4 regions of the Nonomuraea sp. NPDC049158 genome follow, and region 4 is predicted to be linked to each of the others. Evidence: riboswitches for the same ligand, from Rfam matches in the RefSeq annotation. Region 4 holds a riboswitch; each other region holds the start of a gene.
What was found. A riboswitch is a leader RNA that binds a small molecule or an ion and turns the genes downstream of it on or off. The one in region 4 is predicted to bind cyclic di-AMP.
Positions count from the first base shown of each region.

Region 1: another riboswitch for cyclic di-AMP. It lies ahead of AB0B61_RS48680 (hypothetical protein); the one in region 4 lies ahead of AB0B61_RS40885 (CHAP domain-containing protein).
Region 2: another riboswitch for cyclic di-AMP. It lies ahead of AB0B61_RS05455 (hypothetical protein); the one in region 4 lies ahead of AB0B61_RS40885 (CHAP domain-containing protein).
Region 3: another riboswitch for cyclic di-AMP. It lies ahead of AB0B61_RS17705 (CHAP domain-containing protein); the one in region 4 lies ahead of AB0B61_RS40885 (CHAP domain-containing protein).

Region 1 covers NZ_JBEZDM010000041.1:70,204-73,566, forward strand. Annotated here, with positions in the region: gene AB0B61_RS48675 (MerR family transcriptional regulator) at 1-458, shown strand, start outside; gene AB0B61_RS48680 (hypothetical protein) at 473-1,384, opposite strand; cyclic di-AMP (ydaO/yuaA leader) riboswitch at 1,443-1,583, opposite strand; gene galT (galactose-1-phosphate uridylyltransferase) at 1,653-2,723, opposite strand; gene AB0B61_RS48690 (DeoR/GlpR family DNA-binding transcription regulator) at 2,720-3,363, opposite strand, start outside.
Region 2 covers NZ_JBEZDM010000002.1:282,639-286,001, reverse strand. Annotated here, with positions in the region: gene AB0B61_RS05465 (MDR family MFS transporter) at 1-744, shown strand, start outside; gene AB0B61_RS05460 (DUF5302 domain-containing protein) at 793-993, shown strand; cyclic di-AMP (ydaO/yuaA leader) riboswitch at 1,158-1,293, shown strand; gene AB0B61_RS05455 (hypothetical protein) at 1,475-2,215, shown strand; gene AB0B61_RS05450 (alpha/beta hydrolase) at 2,341-3,183, shown strand; gene AB0B61_RS05445 (hypothetical protein) at 3,249-3,363, opposite strand, start outside.
Region 3 covers NZ_JBEZDM010000007.1:99,707-103,069, forward strand. Annotated here, with positions in the region: gene AB0B61_RS17695 (aldo/keto reductase) at 1-353, shown strand, start outside; gene AB0B61_RS17700 (Gfo/Idh/MocA family oxidoreductase) at 373-1,326, shown strand; cyclic di-AMP (ydaO/yuaA leader) riboswitch at 1,445-1,583, shown strand; gene AB0B61_RS17705 (CHAP domain-containing protein) at 1,595-2,275, shown strand; gene AB0B61_RS17710 (hypothetical protein) at 2,615-2,779, shown strand; gene AB0B61_RS17715 (hypothetical protein) at 2,893-3,033, opposite strand; gene AB0B61_RS17720 (helix-turn-helix domain-containing protein) at 3,081-3,363, opposite strand, start outside.
Region 4 covers NZ_JBEZDM010000027.1:85,539-88,901, reverse strand. Annotated here, with positions in the region: gene AB0B61_RS40895 (GntR family transcriptional regulator) at 75-731, shown strand; gene AB0B61_RS40890 (LysE family translocator) at 870-1,499, opposite strand; gene AB0B61_RS40885 (CHAP domain-containing protein) at 1,583-2,134, opposite strand; cyclic di-AMP (ydaO/yuaA leader) riboswitch at 2,276-2,417, opposite strand; gene AB0B61_RS40880 (YciI family protein) at 2,724-3,065, shown strand; gene AB0B61_RS40875 (DUF6596 domain-containing protein) at 3,062-3,363, shown strand, end outside.

The DNA.
Region 1 (3,363 bases), on a different contig from region 4:
ACCAGGCGCTGCTGCCCGACCGTGCGGTGGCGCTGCTGGAGCGGCTGTCCGGCCTGGGCTTCTCCGCGGCGGAGGCGGCGGCCGCGAGGGAGGGCTGGGTGCTGGCCAGGGCCCTGGTCCCCGAGGGCTTCGACGACTACCTCACTCATGTCGAGCACGCCCTCGAAGACACCCGGTTCGTCGCCTTGATCAAGCGCGGCGCCGAAGCCACGGACTGGGCACCGGACGACCCGCGCATCGCCGAGCTCGCCACCGCCATGGCCGAGCACTTCCTCGCCAATCCCGCGCACCTGAAGATCGTGACCGGGCTGCAAGCCCGCACCGAGGCCGCGACCCGGTACAAACTGATCGCCCTCCACGGCGAAGAGCAGGGATCGGCCGCGGCCCAGGGGATCGCGCTCGTCGAGACCAAGCTCCGCGCCGCCGGCGTCCCTATCCCCAGACCAGGCACTCACTGACCGCGCCGGGCGCCCTAGAACATCGAAATGTGCACGTGGTCGAAGTGGTTCTGGGTGATGCTGCCACGGTCGGACATCGAGCTCCACCCCGAGCCCTGGTTGATGCGCTGCTTCCAGATCACGTACTTGACCCCGAGCTTGTCCTTGTTCTCCAGCGCCCAGGCCGCCACGCGGTCGCCGAGTGCCTGGTTGGCGGAGCTGGGCATGCTGCCGCCGGTGCTCATCATGAAGTCGCACGCGCGCCCCAGCGGGTGCTCGCCGCCGCCGCCGTCCGCGCGGAAGCAGCCCACCTCGTACGGCAGCGCGAAGTCCTTCTGGATCAGCCCGCGGATCACCCGCATCCGGGCGGTGATGTTGTCGGTGCCAGAGGGCAGTTCGGGCGCCCAGCTGCCGTCCGAGCGGCGGCCGGGGCCGAACGGGATGAGGCCCTTCAGCTTCTTCTGGATGTCCTTGATGACGCCCTGCGCGTCGTCCCGCTGCTTGGCGACATTGGCCGCGTCCTCGCGGATCTTCGACTCGAGGGCGGTCGCCTGGTCCGCGGCCGCCTTCTTCTCGTCCCGGGCGGTGGCCACGCCCTGCACGATCGCCTGTTGCTCGGCCGCGAGGTGGTTCAGCAACGCCGCGCTGGAGGCATCGGTCGGCAGGGTGAGGTTCGGCAGCGCGCCGGTGCCGTTCTGGTACTGCAGGCGCGCGAGCTCGGTGACGCGTTTCTGGGCCGTGATGAGCTGAGCCTCCGCCGTGGCCAGCCGTTTCTTGGTCGTTTCCGAGTCCTGCTGGGCCTTGGCCAGTTCGACGCGCTTGAGGTTGTAGGTCTCGATGAGCTTGTCGACCTTCTTGTCCAGCTGCTTCAGCTCCGCGCGGAGCTGGGACTCGCTGGGCTTGGGGGCGGCAGCGGCGGGCGCGGCCGTGAAGGCTGCCAGGGCCATGGAAGCGGAGGTGATGAGAGCGATGGCAAGACTCGAGGGGGACGCAGCCGCCACGGAGGGTTCCTCTCCCTATGCCGGCCGGGTTAGCTGACGGGTTCGGGCAGGGAGATGCCGCCTTACCACCTGAGTGGATTCACCCCAAGACGCGATGGGTCCCCGGCTCCCGGGCCACGCGCCCGGGATTAGGCCAGCACCGACCGTTTCGGTCGGCGCTGAACAGGGATATTAGTAGTAAAACCAAGGTCATGCGACTTCAAGTGGCAACCAATTAGAGATCTACCTGTGATTTAAGCATGCGTGCGGCTTCCTCCGGCAGGACATCGTTGACGAACGCGCCCATGGCCGACTCCGAGCCCGCCAGATACTTGAGTTTCCCGGGCGCCCGCCTGATGCTGAACAGCTCCAGGTGCAGATAGGCCAGGTCACGGTCCTGCCGCACGGGCGCCTGGTGCCAGGCCGAGATGTACGGCATGGCGACGCCGAACAGCCCGTCGAGCGCCCGCAGCACGGAGGTGTAGAGCGGGGCGAAGGCGGCGCGTTCCTCCTCCGACAGCGCGGCCAGGTCCGGCACCTGCCGGTGCGGATACACGTGCACCTCGAACGGCCAGCGGGCGGCGGCGGGCACGAACGCGGTCCACAACTCGTTGGCCGCCACCACACGCACTCCGGCCGCCCGCTCGGCCGCCAGCACGTCGGCGAACAGGTTGCCGCCCCGGTGCCGGGCGGCCGCGCCGAGCTGGAGCTTGGTCCGCGGGGTCACGTACGGGTAGGCGTAGATCTGTCCGTGCGGGTGCGGCAGCGTGATGCCGATCTCCTCGCCCCGGTTCTCGAAGCAGAACACCTGCTCGACGCCCTCGATCGCGGACAGCTCGGCCGTACGGTCGGCCCATGCCTCCATGACCAGGCCCACCTGCTCGTCGGAGAGCCGCGAGAACGACGACGAGTGCTCAGAGGTGAAGCACACCACCTCACACCGCCCCACCCCCGGCCGGACCTCACTCAGCCCCCCGACATCCCCATAAGTCCCGAAATTTCCGGAAAAAGAGGGGAAGCGGTTCTCGAACACCGCCACGTCATAGTCGTATGCCGGGATCTCCGAAGACCTCGTCTCGGACGACGGGCACAGCGGGCACTCGTTGGCCGGAGGCAGGAACGTACGCGTCTGGCGGTGCCCCGCCATCGCGATCCACTCCTCGGTGAGCGGGTCGTAGCGCAGCTCCGACGCCATCGGCCTGGGGTCGAGCGCCCGCCGGTCGATCGCGCTCCGGTCGGCGTCGTCGCGCCGGTCGAAGTAGATCAGCTCTCGGCCGTCGGCCAGGTGGGTGATGGTGCGTTTCACTGCGAGTCCTCCGCGATGATCAGTTCGCCGGCGCGTTCGCCCAGCTCCATGCGTGCCTCCTCGGACAGCCCCGAGTCGCTGATGACCGCGTCGGCCTCGGTCAGATCGGCGATCGTGCTGATGCCGACCGTGTTCCACTTGGTGTGGTCGGCCGGGATGACCAGCCGGTGGGCCGCGTGCACCAGCTCCCTGTCGGTCTCCGACTCCAGCAGGTTGGGCGTGGTGAACCCGGCCCGCACGCTCATCCCGTGCACGCCGAGGAACAGCGTGTCCACGTGCAGCCGCCGGATCGCGGCCACCGCGACCGGGCCGACGAGGGCGTCGGACGGCGTGCGTACGCCGCCGGTCAGCACGACCGTGCGGTCGGCGCGCGGATTGCGGTGGAAGACGTCGGCCACCGGGATCGAATTGGTGATGACCGTGAGCTCGGGCACCGAGATGAGATGGTGGGCCAGGGCCCAGGTGGTGGTCCCGGCCGACAGGGCGACCGCGGTGCCGGGCCGGACGAACTGGGCGGCGCGGCGCGCGATGGCCTCCTTCTCCTGCTGCTGGCGGGCGGACTTGGCGGTGAAGCCCGGCTCCTCGGTCGAGCCGGGACCCAGCGCGGTCGCGCCGCCGTGCACCTTCTCCAGCAGCCCGC
Region 2 (3,363 bases), on a different contig from region 4:
ATCGTGCTGGGTCTGGTGTCGCTCGTGGTGTTCGTGGTGGTGGAGCGGCGGGCCGAGGCGCCCATCATGCCCATGCACCTGTTCCGGAACCGTACGTACACGCTGGTCAACGTGACCTCCTTCTTCACCGCCTTCTGTATGTTCGCCGGTGTGGTGTTCCTGCCGCGCTACTTCCAGGAGGCGCTCGGCGCCAGCGCCACCGAGTCGGGACTGCGGATCTACCCGCTGACCCTGGCCATGGTGGTGGGCAGCATGGTCGTGGGCGCGCTGATCAGCCGGACGCGCGTCTACAAGCCGTGGCTGGTGGCGGCGCCGTTCCTCCTGGTCGTGGGCACGCTGCTGTGCGCCGGCCTGACGGTGGACACGCCTGCCTGGGTGCTCGTCGGGTGGATGGCGCTGATCGGCCTCGGCATGGGCCCGATGCTCTCCGGCCTGACCGTGGCCGTGCGGGACTCGGTGCCGCCCCAGTACATGGGTACGGCCTCGGCCAACCTGACGTTCTTCCGCCAGATCGGCGGCTCGGTCGCCCTGGCGCTGGCCGGCACCGCCTACACCTCCGTCATCGCCACCGAGGCGCCGCTGCACGGGCTGGCCGCCGCGCACGCCTCGGCCGCGGCCCTGGTCATCCCCTCGCTGGGTGTGGCGGGCGCCCTCGTGGCGCTGGTCGCCCTGATCGCCATGCCCGGTGCGCGGATCGACCGGGAAACCCCGCAGCCCAAGGTCGAGGCCAGTTTCGCGTCCTGAGCGCCGTCATGGGAAGCTGGTTCTTGTCCCCAACACCAGGAGGTCCTCATGGCGGAAACACCGGAGCCGGAAGTCGACGAAACTCCCGAGGACGAGATGAAGCGCAAGTTCCGCGAGGCGCTGGATCGCAAGCGTAACCAGCATGCCGACTCGAGCGCGGGTGGCAGGGGCAACGACCCTTCCAAGATTCACGGCGCTCACGGGCCCGCCGCCAGCAAGCGTTCTTTCAGGCGGAAGAGCGGCGGTTGACCTGAGCTTTTCTGGGGGTACGGCATGCCGTACCCCCTTTTTTCTTGACCTCCTAGGTAGATCTTCGCCCGTTTCATGGCCTTATGTTTGCCTTTGTCCGGTTCGGTACCTATAGTTCATGGAGTTACCAGCCGGTGACTTTGGGGCTTCAACAGGGGAGTACCAACCGGCAGGCGCCGAATCCCGCTCGCGGGAACCGGGGAACCAAACGTTCCTTAGGGGTGAATCCGACCGCGGTCGGTAGGGCATCTCCACGTCCGAACCCGTCAGCTAACCCGGTAGGCGAGATGGAGAGGACACCTACCGCATGCGTAACCCCCGCGTCGTGCCGCCAGCCCGCGTGTTGTCGTCCGCTGACTGACCGGCACCTTCCCCCCGCTCTTCCACGCTCCACGTAGCGCCCGTTTGGCGTTTTGCCCGGCTACGCACACCTTTCGCGAGCGCAATCCCCTTGTTCCCGTATAAAGGACTTTGCTACTCCATGTCTGTTCGATCTGCCATGCTCACCGCCGCCGTCGTCGGTGCGATCTCCATCGGCGCAGGCACCGCCGCACACGCCGATTCCGGCAGTGACAAGAAGGTCCTGCTCAAGGGCAAGACCACCGCGTCCTACTTCTGGGACGACTCCTCCGGCCGCGCCGGGGACACCGGGCTGCCGGCCAGCGGCAAGCCCATGCAGAAGGGGCTCGCCGCCAGCCCGAGCTGGCCGCTCATGACCGAGGGCTACGTCGTCTACAAGGGCAAGAAGATGCCCTTCTTCGTCGGCGACCGCGGCCCGGGCGTGCCGTCCTCCAGCGGCGTCATGCTCGACCTCGACGCCAAGACCTTCGCCGCCCTGACCGGCGGCCGCTTCAACTCCAGCACGCTGGGCGTGGACGGCAACGGTGGCGCGGGCCACATCAAGATCGACTACGTCATCACCAAGTGGGGCAGTGGCCCGGGCAAGAAGAACTACCCGCTGCCCTTCTCCACCGGTTCGTACGCCGTCGTGGACCGCAACCCCGCCAAGCCCCCGAAGATCGTGGCCGAGGGCGACAAGCCCGCCGCGGTCAAGCCCGCTCCCGCCAAGGCCGTGCCGGTGGCCGCCAAGAAGGCCGACAAGGCCGAAGAGAAGGTCGTTGAGTCGAACGCCATCGGTGGCGCCGCCGCGGCGGTCGCGCTGGCGATGTTCGGCGGCTCGACGGTCGGCCGCGACCGGATCCGCAAGCTCGTCCGGCGCTGACGGCCGTCAGGTCCGAAGACGGTCTCGCTGGCGGCCGCCAGGTCCGGAGCCGACGATCTCGATGGTCGTCAAGTCCGGAGCTGGCGGTCTTTGCGTCGCGGGAAACAGAATGTCATTCTGACCTGGTGACCATTGCAGCCGCCAACGGCATCGAGATCGCGTACGAGACCTTCGGCTCACCCGGCGGACGTCCCCTGCTCCTCATCATGGGGCTCGGCGCCCAGCTCATCCACTGGGACGACGAGCTCTGCGAGCTCCTGGCGGAGCAGGGCCATCACGTCGTCAGATTCGACAACCGGGACTCCGGACTCTCCACACACCTGCACGACGAGGGCGTTCCCACACTGGGGACGTCCTCTTCGTATCTGCTGGACGACATGGCCGACGACGCCGCCGGGCTGATGGACGTCCTCGGCTGGACCGCCGCCCACGTCGTGGGCGCCTCGATGGGCGGGATGATCGCCCAGACGCTCGCCATCCGGCACCCCGAGCGGGTCCTGACCCTTACCTCGATCATGTCGACGCCCGGCCCGGACGTGGCCCCGCCCACGCCGGAGGCCAGCGCGGTGCTGCTCGCCGCGCCCCCGACCGATCGGGACGCCGTGCTCGCCCAGTCCTTGAGGACCTGGGCGGTGATCGGTTCGCCCGGCTTCGACATGGACCGGGAACGCATCCTGCGGCTGTCCGGCCAGGCGTACGACCGGTGCTTCGACCCGCCGGGCACGACCCGGCAGCTGGCCGCGATCATGGCCTCCGGTGACCGCACGGAGCGGCTCGGCACGCTGGGGATCCCCGCCCTGGTCATCCACGGCGAGGCCGACGCTCTCGTCCCGGTCGCCGCCGGCCACGCCACGGCGGCGGCGATTCCGGGCGCCACGCTGCTGACGTTCCCCGGTATGGGCCATGACCTGCCCCGGCCGCTCTGGCCGGACATCGTCGGCGCCATCACCAAGCTCACCACGAGCTGACGTAAGGGATCGGTGGAGGTCGGTGGCTCGTGTCCGCCGCGCCCGGACGCGAGCCACCGGATCTCTCAGACCTCCAGCTTCTCCTCGATCCCGCGGAGCTGGTGCCGGGCCAGCGCCAGGTTGGCCCGTGCCCGATCCAGTGCGAGATAGAGGAAGAGCCCCTTGCCGCCGCGGCCGGTG
Region 3 (3,363 bases), on a different contig from region 4:
TCGAGCTGCACCCGTACTTCCAGCAGCGCGGGCTACGGGAGTTCCACGAGGCCAACGGCATCCTCACCGAGGCGTGGAGCCCGCTGGGGCAGGGCAAGGGCCTGCTCGGCGACCCGGCGCTGGCCGTGCTGTCGGAGAAGCACGGCAAGACGCCCGCCCAGATCGTGCTGCGCTGGCACATCCAGCTGGGCAACGTGACGATCCCCAAGTCGGTCACGCCCGCGCGGATCAAGGAGAACTCCGAGGTGTTCGACTTCGTCCTCGACACCGAGGACATGGCGGCCATCGGCGCCCTGACCAAGCAGGACGGCCGGATCGGGCCCGACCCGGAGACTTTCAGCTGGATGGGGTAAGTCCCTAGGATCTTTCCCCATGAAGGATCTCGCATGGGGCATAGCGGCCACGGGTGTCATCGCTGCAAAGGTCGGGGCGGTCATCGCCGCGGAACCGGGGATGCGGGTGGCCGCCGTCGGCTCGCGTGACCTCGGCCGCGCGCGGGCGCTGGCCTCGGCACTGGACGCCGAGTCGGCGTACGGCTCGTACGCGGAGCTGTGCGCCGACCCCGGCGTCGACGCGATCTACGTGGCCACCCCGCACGCCCAGCACCTGGAGGTCGCCGAGGCGGCGATCGCGGCGGGCAAGGCGGTGTTGTGCGAGAAGCCGCTCGCCGCGTCCGTCGCCGACGCCGAGCGGATGGTCCGCCTCGCGCGCGAGGCCGGGGTGTTCCTGATGGAAGCCATGTGGACCCGGTTCAACCCGCTCATCCAGCGGGTGGCCGCCGATCCCCGGTTCGGGGAGATCCGCTCGGTCCAGGCGTCGTTCGGCTTCAAGGCTCCGTATGACCCCGCGCACCGGCTGTGGGCGCCGGAGCTGGGCGGCGGTGCGCTGCTCGACCTGGGCGTCTACTCGTTCGGACTGGCGCAGCTGCTGCTCGGGATGCCCTCAGAGATGCACGTCACGGGCTCGCTCGCGCCCTCAGGGGTGGACGCGGAGGCGGGCGGGGTGCTGGTCTATCCGGGCGGCAGGCGGGCGCTGGTGGAGTGCTCGCTGCTGGGTCCGTACGCGAACGACGCCCTCGTGGTGGGCACCGACATGCGCGCCCACATCACGGCGCCGTTCTGGGCGCCGGAGCGGGTCGTGCTGAGCGGGCCGTCGATGGAGACGGAGGAGCTCGTGCTCGATCCGGCGGACAACGGGTACGCGGGCGAGGTACGCGAGGTACGGGACGCCATGGCCGAAGGCAGGACCGAATCCGCGATCATGCCACTTGACGAAAGCCTTGCCATGATGGGGCTTCTGGCCGACGCGAGGGAGCAGCTCTCTTAGCTGGCGATTTATCCATTTGTAAGACCCTTGCCTCTTGCATTACCTTTGTGGTCATATGAGGCATACGTCCGGTTTGTCCGTTCGTTGCCAGACCATCGCACAAAGGCATCACAGGACCGTCCTGTGACCGCTGAATCCGCCTCGCGCGGAACCGGGGACCCATCGTCCTTTGGGGTGTATCGGCACGTCACGTGCCGTAGGACAGCTTCCACGTCCGAACCCGTCAGCTAACCCGGTAAGCGGCATGGAAGCAAGGAGTACCCCCTCGATGGCCAAGTCCCATCTTTTTCGTGCCACCAAGTCGACCTTCGCTCACGCCGTCCTCGGCGTGAGCGTCGCGGCCGCCGCCCTCGCCGGCCAGTCCGCCGCCCACGCGGACACCACCACCGCCCACGCCGCCGCGGCTCCGGCACACGCCGCCGCGAAGAGCCACCCGGAGAGCGAGATCAAGGCCAAGGCCACGGTCTCGCGAGTTCTGGCGCTGGCCAAGGCCCAGGTCGGCACCACTGAGAACGCCTACGGTGGCGGCACCAAGTTCCAGAAGTGGTACATGAACTCCCCCCGCGCCCTGGAGACCCTCAGGCGCGACGGCGGCACCCGGGCTGACTACCTGAACGCCGCCTGGTGCTCGATGTTCGTCTCGTGGGTCGGCGACCAGTCCGGCGCGCGCAGCATGGTCGGCTGGGACGCTTACACGGTCGAGCACGCGAAGTGGTTCGCCCACAACAACCACTGGGGCACGACCCCGAAGCCGGGTGCCGTGGTGTTCTTCTCGTGGGGCGGCAGCAAGAGCCTGGACGACATCGAGCATGTCGGGTTCGTCGTCAAGGACAACCACGACGGGACGATCTCCACGATCGAGGGCAACACCGGCAACGGCAGCGTCCAGCAGCGCGTCCGGCCGACGTCCCAGGTGGTCGGCTACGGCTACCCGAGCTACGGCGCCTGACGACTTCCTGATCGAGGGCTCTTCTGCCGACGAGCGCGCGTCCTTCTGGACGCGCGCTCGTCGGCGTCTCCCCTGGCGTGCGACTTCCCTGGCGTGCGTTTTCCCTGGCGCGGCGGTCAGGCGCCGCTCCCCTCGCGCTGCCGTGAGCGGCTCCTCGGAGGCGACGCTCCCGTACTTGCTACCAAAAAGCCCACCACGTTGCGCTTAACAGCGCATGGCTGCCCTATCTGCCTATCAGACCGCAACCCCCCAAGTTTGGGGATGTCACGGGCCTGCCGTCACCTCAGACACTGACGGTGGCCGGACAGCGAGCCGGTTCTCGATACTGGAGGAGGGGACATGTCACCGACGACGCAGCAGGACAACTGGCGCTTCTGCAACAAGTGCTACACCCTTTGGTGGAACGGCCGCCCCGACAACGGGCACTGCCCCGCAGGCGGCGCCCACGAGGGACACGGCAGTTGGAACTTCTACCTCCCGGCGAACCCCGCCGAGCACATCTGACGCAGGACCAGCCCCCCGCCCGATCTCCCCGCAGCGCCACGGCGTCGCGGGGAGATCGGCGTTGGATCCCAGGCGTCAGGGGGAAGATGCTCGGCGGCGACGCGGCGGGCGCCTCAGCAGCCGTCGGTCACGTAGCAGCCCTTCACCTTCCACTTACCGCTGTAGTAGGCGCCGCTGGTGGCCTTGCTCGTGCTGCCCACGGAGACCAGACTGCCCGGGATGTAGGAGCAGGACGAGGTGGAGCAGAAGATCACCCCAGCAATCCGGAAATCTCCCCATCCGGATGCTGGATAGGTGACCGTCAGCGGGCCAGGCCGGTCATCGCGAGCGACAGCAGGCGCTGGGCCATCTGCGGGTGACCCGGCGACTGCTCGCCCGCCCACGCCACCCCGGTGGCCAGCGCCAGCAGCTCCTCCGTGGTGACGTCCGCCCGGACGGCGCCCTGCGCCTGGGCCCGTTCCAGCAGGCGGGAACCCGCCGCCCGCATCGCGGCGCACGAGGCGTGCAGCTCCGAACCCTCGTCCCGCAACGCCGCCATGACCGATTCCGGCAGCCCGCGGTAGGTGGCCGACCCGGCCGCCACC
Region 4 (3,363 bases):
ACGTCCACGTCAACCCCATGTGCCGCTATGTTTGAACGCCAGGAGGCTTGGATGAACGACTCCCCGAGGCTTGGATGACTGACTCCCCATCGCCAGAACTGGCGCTCCCACGGCGGCAGGTGCTCGCCGACGACGTCTACGACGTGTTGCGAGAGATGCTGCTCAGCGGGCATATCCCGCTCGGCAGCCGGGTCAAGATCGACGCTCTGGCCGCGCAGCTCAAGATCTCCAACACGCCGATCCGCCAGGCCCTGGGGCGGCTGGAGGCCGACGGGCTGGTCAGCAAGCATCCCTACCGCGGCTTCGTCGCCGCCGACCTGCCCGACCGCAAGACGATCTCCGACCTCTACGAGTGCAGGCTGCTGCTCGAACCTCCCACTGCGGCCCGCGCCGCCCAGGAGTTCCGTACGGAGGATCGGGCGTTCCTGCGCCGGCAGGTCGACGTGCCGGGCGGCGACCTCACCGCGATGGCCAAGGCCGACGAACTGCTGCACGGCAAACTCGCCCAGATGTCCGGGAACCTGGTCGTGGCCGACACGCTGGAGCGGTTGTTCGTCCGTTCGCGCGCTTTCCGGATCTTCTACGCCAGGGAAGGCGCCGCCGAGCTCACGCGCGCCGAGCACGAGGCCATCGTGCGGGCGGTCGTGGCGGGCGACGGCCCGGCCGCGGCGGACGCGATGACCGGCCACCTGCGGTCGGCGGGGGAGCGAATGCTCGCGTCACTGCCGTGAGGCTCGCGGCCGGCGGCCTGCTCCCGGGCATGTCCCCAGCCGCCACGTAGATGAGAGTCGCGGATTAGCGTCGCCCGGCAGGGCGGGGCCAGGTGGGTGGCGGAGGCCGCGTTCCTCCGCCGGCTGTGCCGCAGTCGGTCAGCGTTCGGCCGCGAGGGTGACGCCCAAACCGATGAACACGCTCCCGGTCGCGGCGTCGATCCGGCGGCGCACCGCCTGACGGCCGCGCAGCCAGCCGCCGATGCGCCCGGCCAGCACGCCGACCGTCGCGTCGGCCAGGAACTCCAGGACGATCAGGATGGCGCCGAGGACGGCGAACTGCAGCCAGACCGGCCCCGCCCCGGGATCGATGAACTGGGGCAGGAAAGCGACCATGAACGTGAACGTCTGCGGATTGGCCATGGAGGAGACCACGCCGTTGAGGAAGGCACGCCGGCCGGACATTCCGCGGCTGGCCGGATCGTCGGCCTGGCTGTTCTTGCGGTTGCGGATCATCTGGACGCCGAGGTAGATCAGGTACGCGGCGCCGGCGAGCCGTAGCACCGTGAACACGACCGGGAACGTCGTCAGCAGCACGGCGAGCCCGGCGGCGGCCGCGGCGATGTACAACGCGTCACCCGTGATCACGCCGACCGTGGCCAGCAGCCCGGCGCGGGGCCCACCCCGCAGACCGCATCCCAGCACGAACAGCATGTCCGGTCCGGGGGTGATCAGAGCGACGATGGTGGTCGCGGTGAAAACGGCGAGCAGGTGCGGATCGATCGGCATGTGATGATCTTTCCACCTCTGGTGTCGGCGCACCGCTCCGGGGGGACGCCGCTCGGGGGGTGCCACAGGCGCCAGACCAGTTGTCAGGCGGCGTACTGCGGGTAGCCGTAGCCGACGACCTGGGAGGTGGGACGGACGCGCTGCTCGACCTTGCCGTTGCCGGTGTTGCCCTCGACCGTGGAGATCGTGCCGTCGCCGTTGTCCTTGACCACGAAGCCGACGTGGCTGATGGAGCTCAGGTCCTTGCTGCCGCTCCAGGAGTAGAAGACCACGGCGCCGGGCTTGGCCACGGTGCCCCAGCGGTGGTTGGCGGCGAACCACTTGGCGTGGGCGACGGTGTAGGCGTCCCAGCCGACCTGGGAGCGGGCGCCGGTCTCCTCGCCGACCCAGGAGACGAACATCGAGCACCAGGCGGCGTTCAGGTAGTCCTGCCTGCTGCCGCCGTCACGCTGGACGGTCTCGGCGGCGCGGGCCGAGTTCATGTACCACTTCTGGAACTTGGTGCCGCCGCCGTTGGCGTCCTCGGACGTTCCGACCTGGGCCTTGGCCAGGTTCAGGACCTGCTGGGCGGTGACGTTCACCTTGGTCTCGCCGTTCCTGCCGCCCTGCGCGGAGGCGGGGGCGGCCTGAGCCACGGCGGCGGTGTGCTGCGTGGGGGCCGTGGCGGCTGTGTCGGCGTTCGCCGCGGTGTGGGCGCCGAGGGCGGCGGCGGTGAGGGTCGCGCCGAGCGCGATCTTGGCATAGCTGATCTTGGGGGTGCGGATAATGGTGATTACTCCTTGCTTCCATTCCGCTTACCGGGTTAGCTGACGGGCTCGGGCGTGGAAGCTGCCCTACGGCACGTTGTCGTGCCGATTAGCCCCGATCGAGACATGGGTCCCCGGTCCCGCGCACAGGCGGGTTCAGCGGTCACAGGTGATTTCCTGTGATGCATGTGATGGGTATGACGTCCGTACTCGGACATTGGCGGCGCGGCCAGAGGGATACTCACTGTCTAGGCCAGGCGCACAGATGGGTATAACGCACCCCTGACCTGGGTAATTCCATCGCCATGAAATTGCCACGCCCAGCCCGGCCGGCTCGTCGATCCGTCAAGTAGCGGGGGTGCCTTGCTGAAGTCGCGCCAGGGCGCATCTGGAGAAGGTTCGCGTACGGTCTGTCGAATTCGCGTCGCCCGTCCGACGTAGAGGCGTACCGACCGGACGCACAGTCAAGGAGACCCTCATGGCCCAGTACGCGATCCTCATCTTCGACGACGCCGCGGCCGGCGACTACACCCCTGAGCAGCAGGCGGCGAGCCAGCGGCACGCCGACGACCTCGTCGACTCCGGCGCCATGATCGCGGCGTACGCGCTGCGGTCCGCCGACACCTCGTTGCGCGGCGACGCGGTCACCGACGGGCCCTTCATCGACGCCAAGGAAGTCGTCGCCGGCGTCTGCGTCATCGAGGCCCCTGACCTGGACGCCGCCCTGGACCTGGCGCGTCGCAACCCCGCCGTCCAGTGGGGCCGTGGCGGCGTCGAGGTACGTCCCGTCGCAGGCGGCATCGCGCCCGTCGCCCGATGACGGCTGCGACGGCCGCGGAACAGACGGCCCCGGAACAAGGGTGCGCGGGCCAGGCGGGCGCGAGACAGGCGGTGGCCGACGCGCATCGGCGCGAGTGGGCTTTCGTGCTCGCCGCGACGGTGCGCGTCGCGCAGGACCTGGACCTGGCCGAGGAGTCGAAGCTGCCCCTGCTGGTGGAGCCCGACGAGCCCGCTCCGCACAGGCTGACGGACCACGACGAGGCGGACGCGGCGAAACTCGAGGACGCCGTACCCGACGAACGGCTGCGGCTCATCTTCACCTGCTGCCATCCCACCCT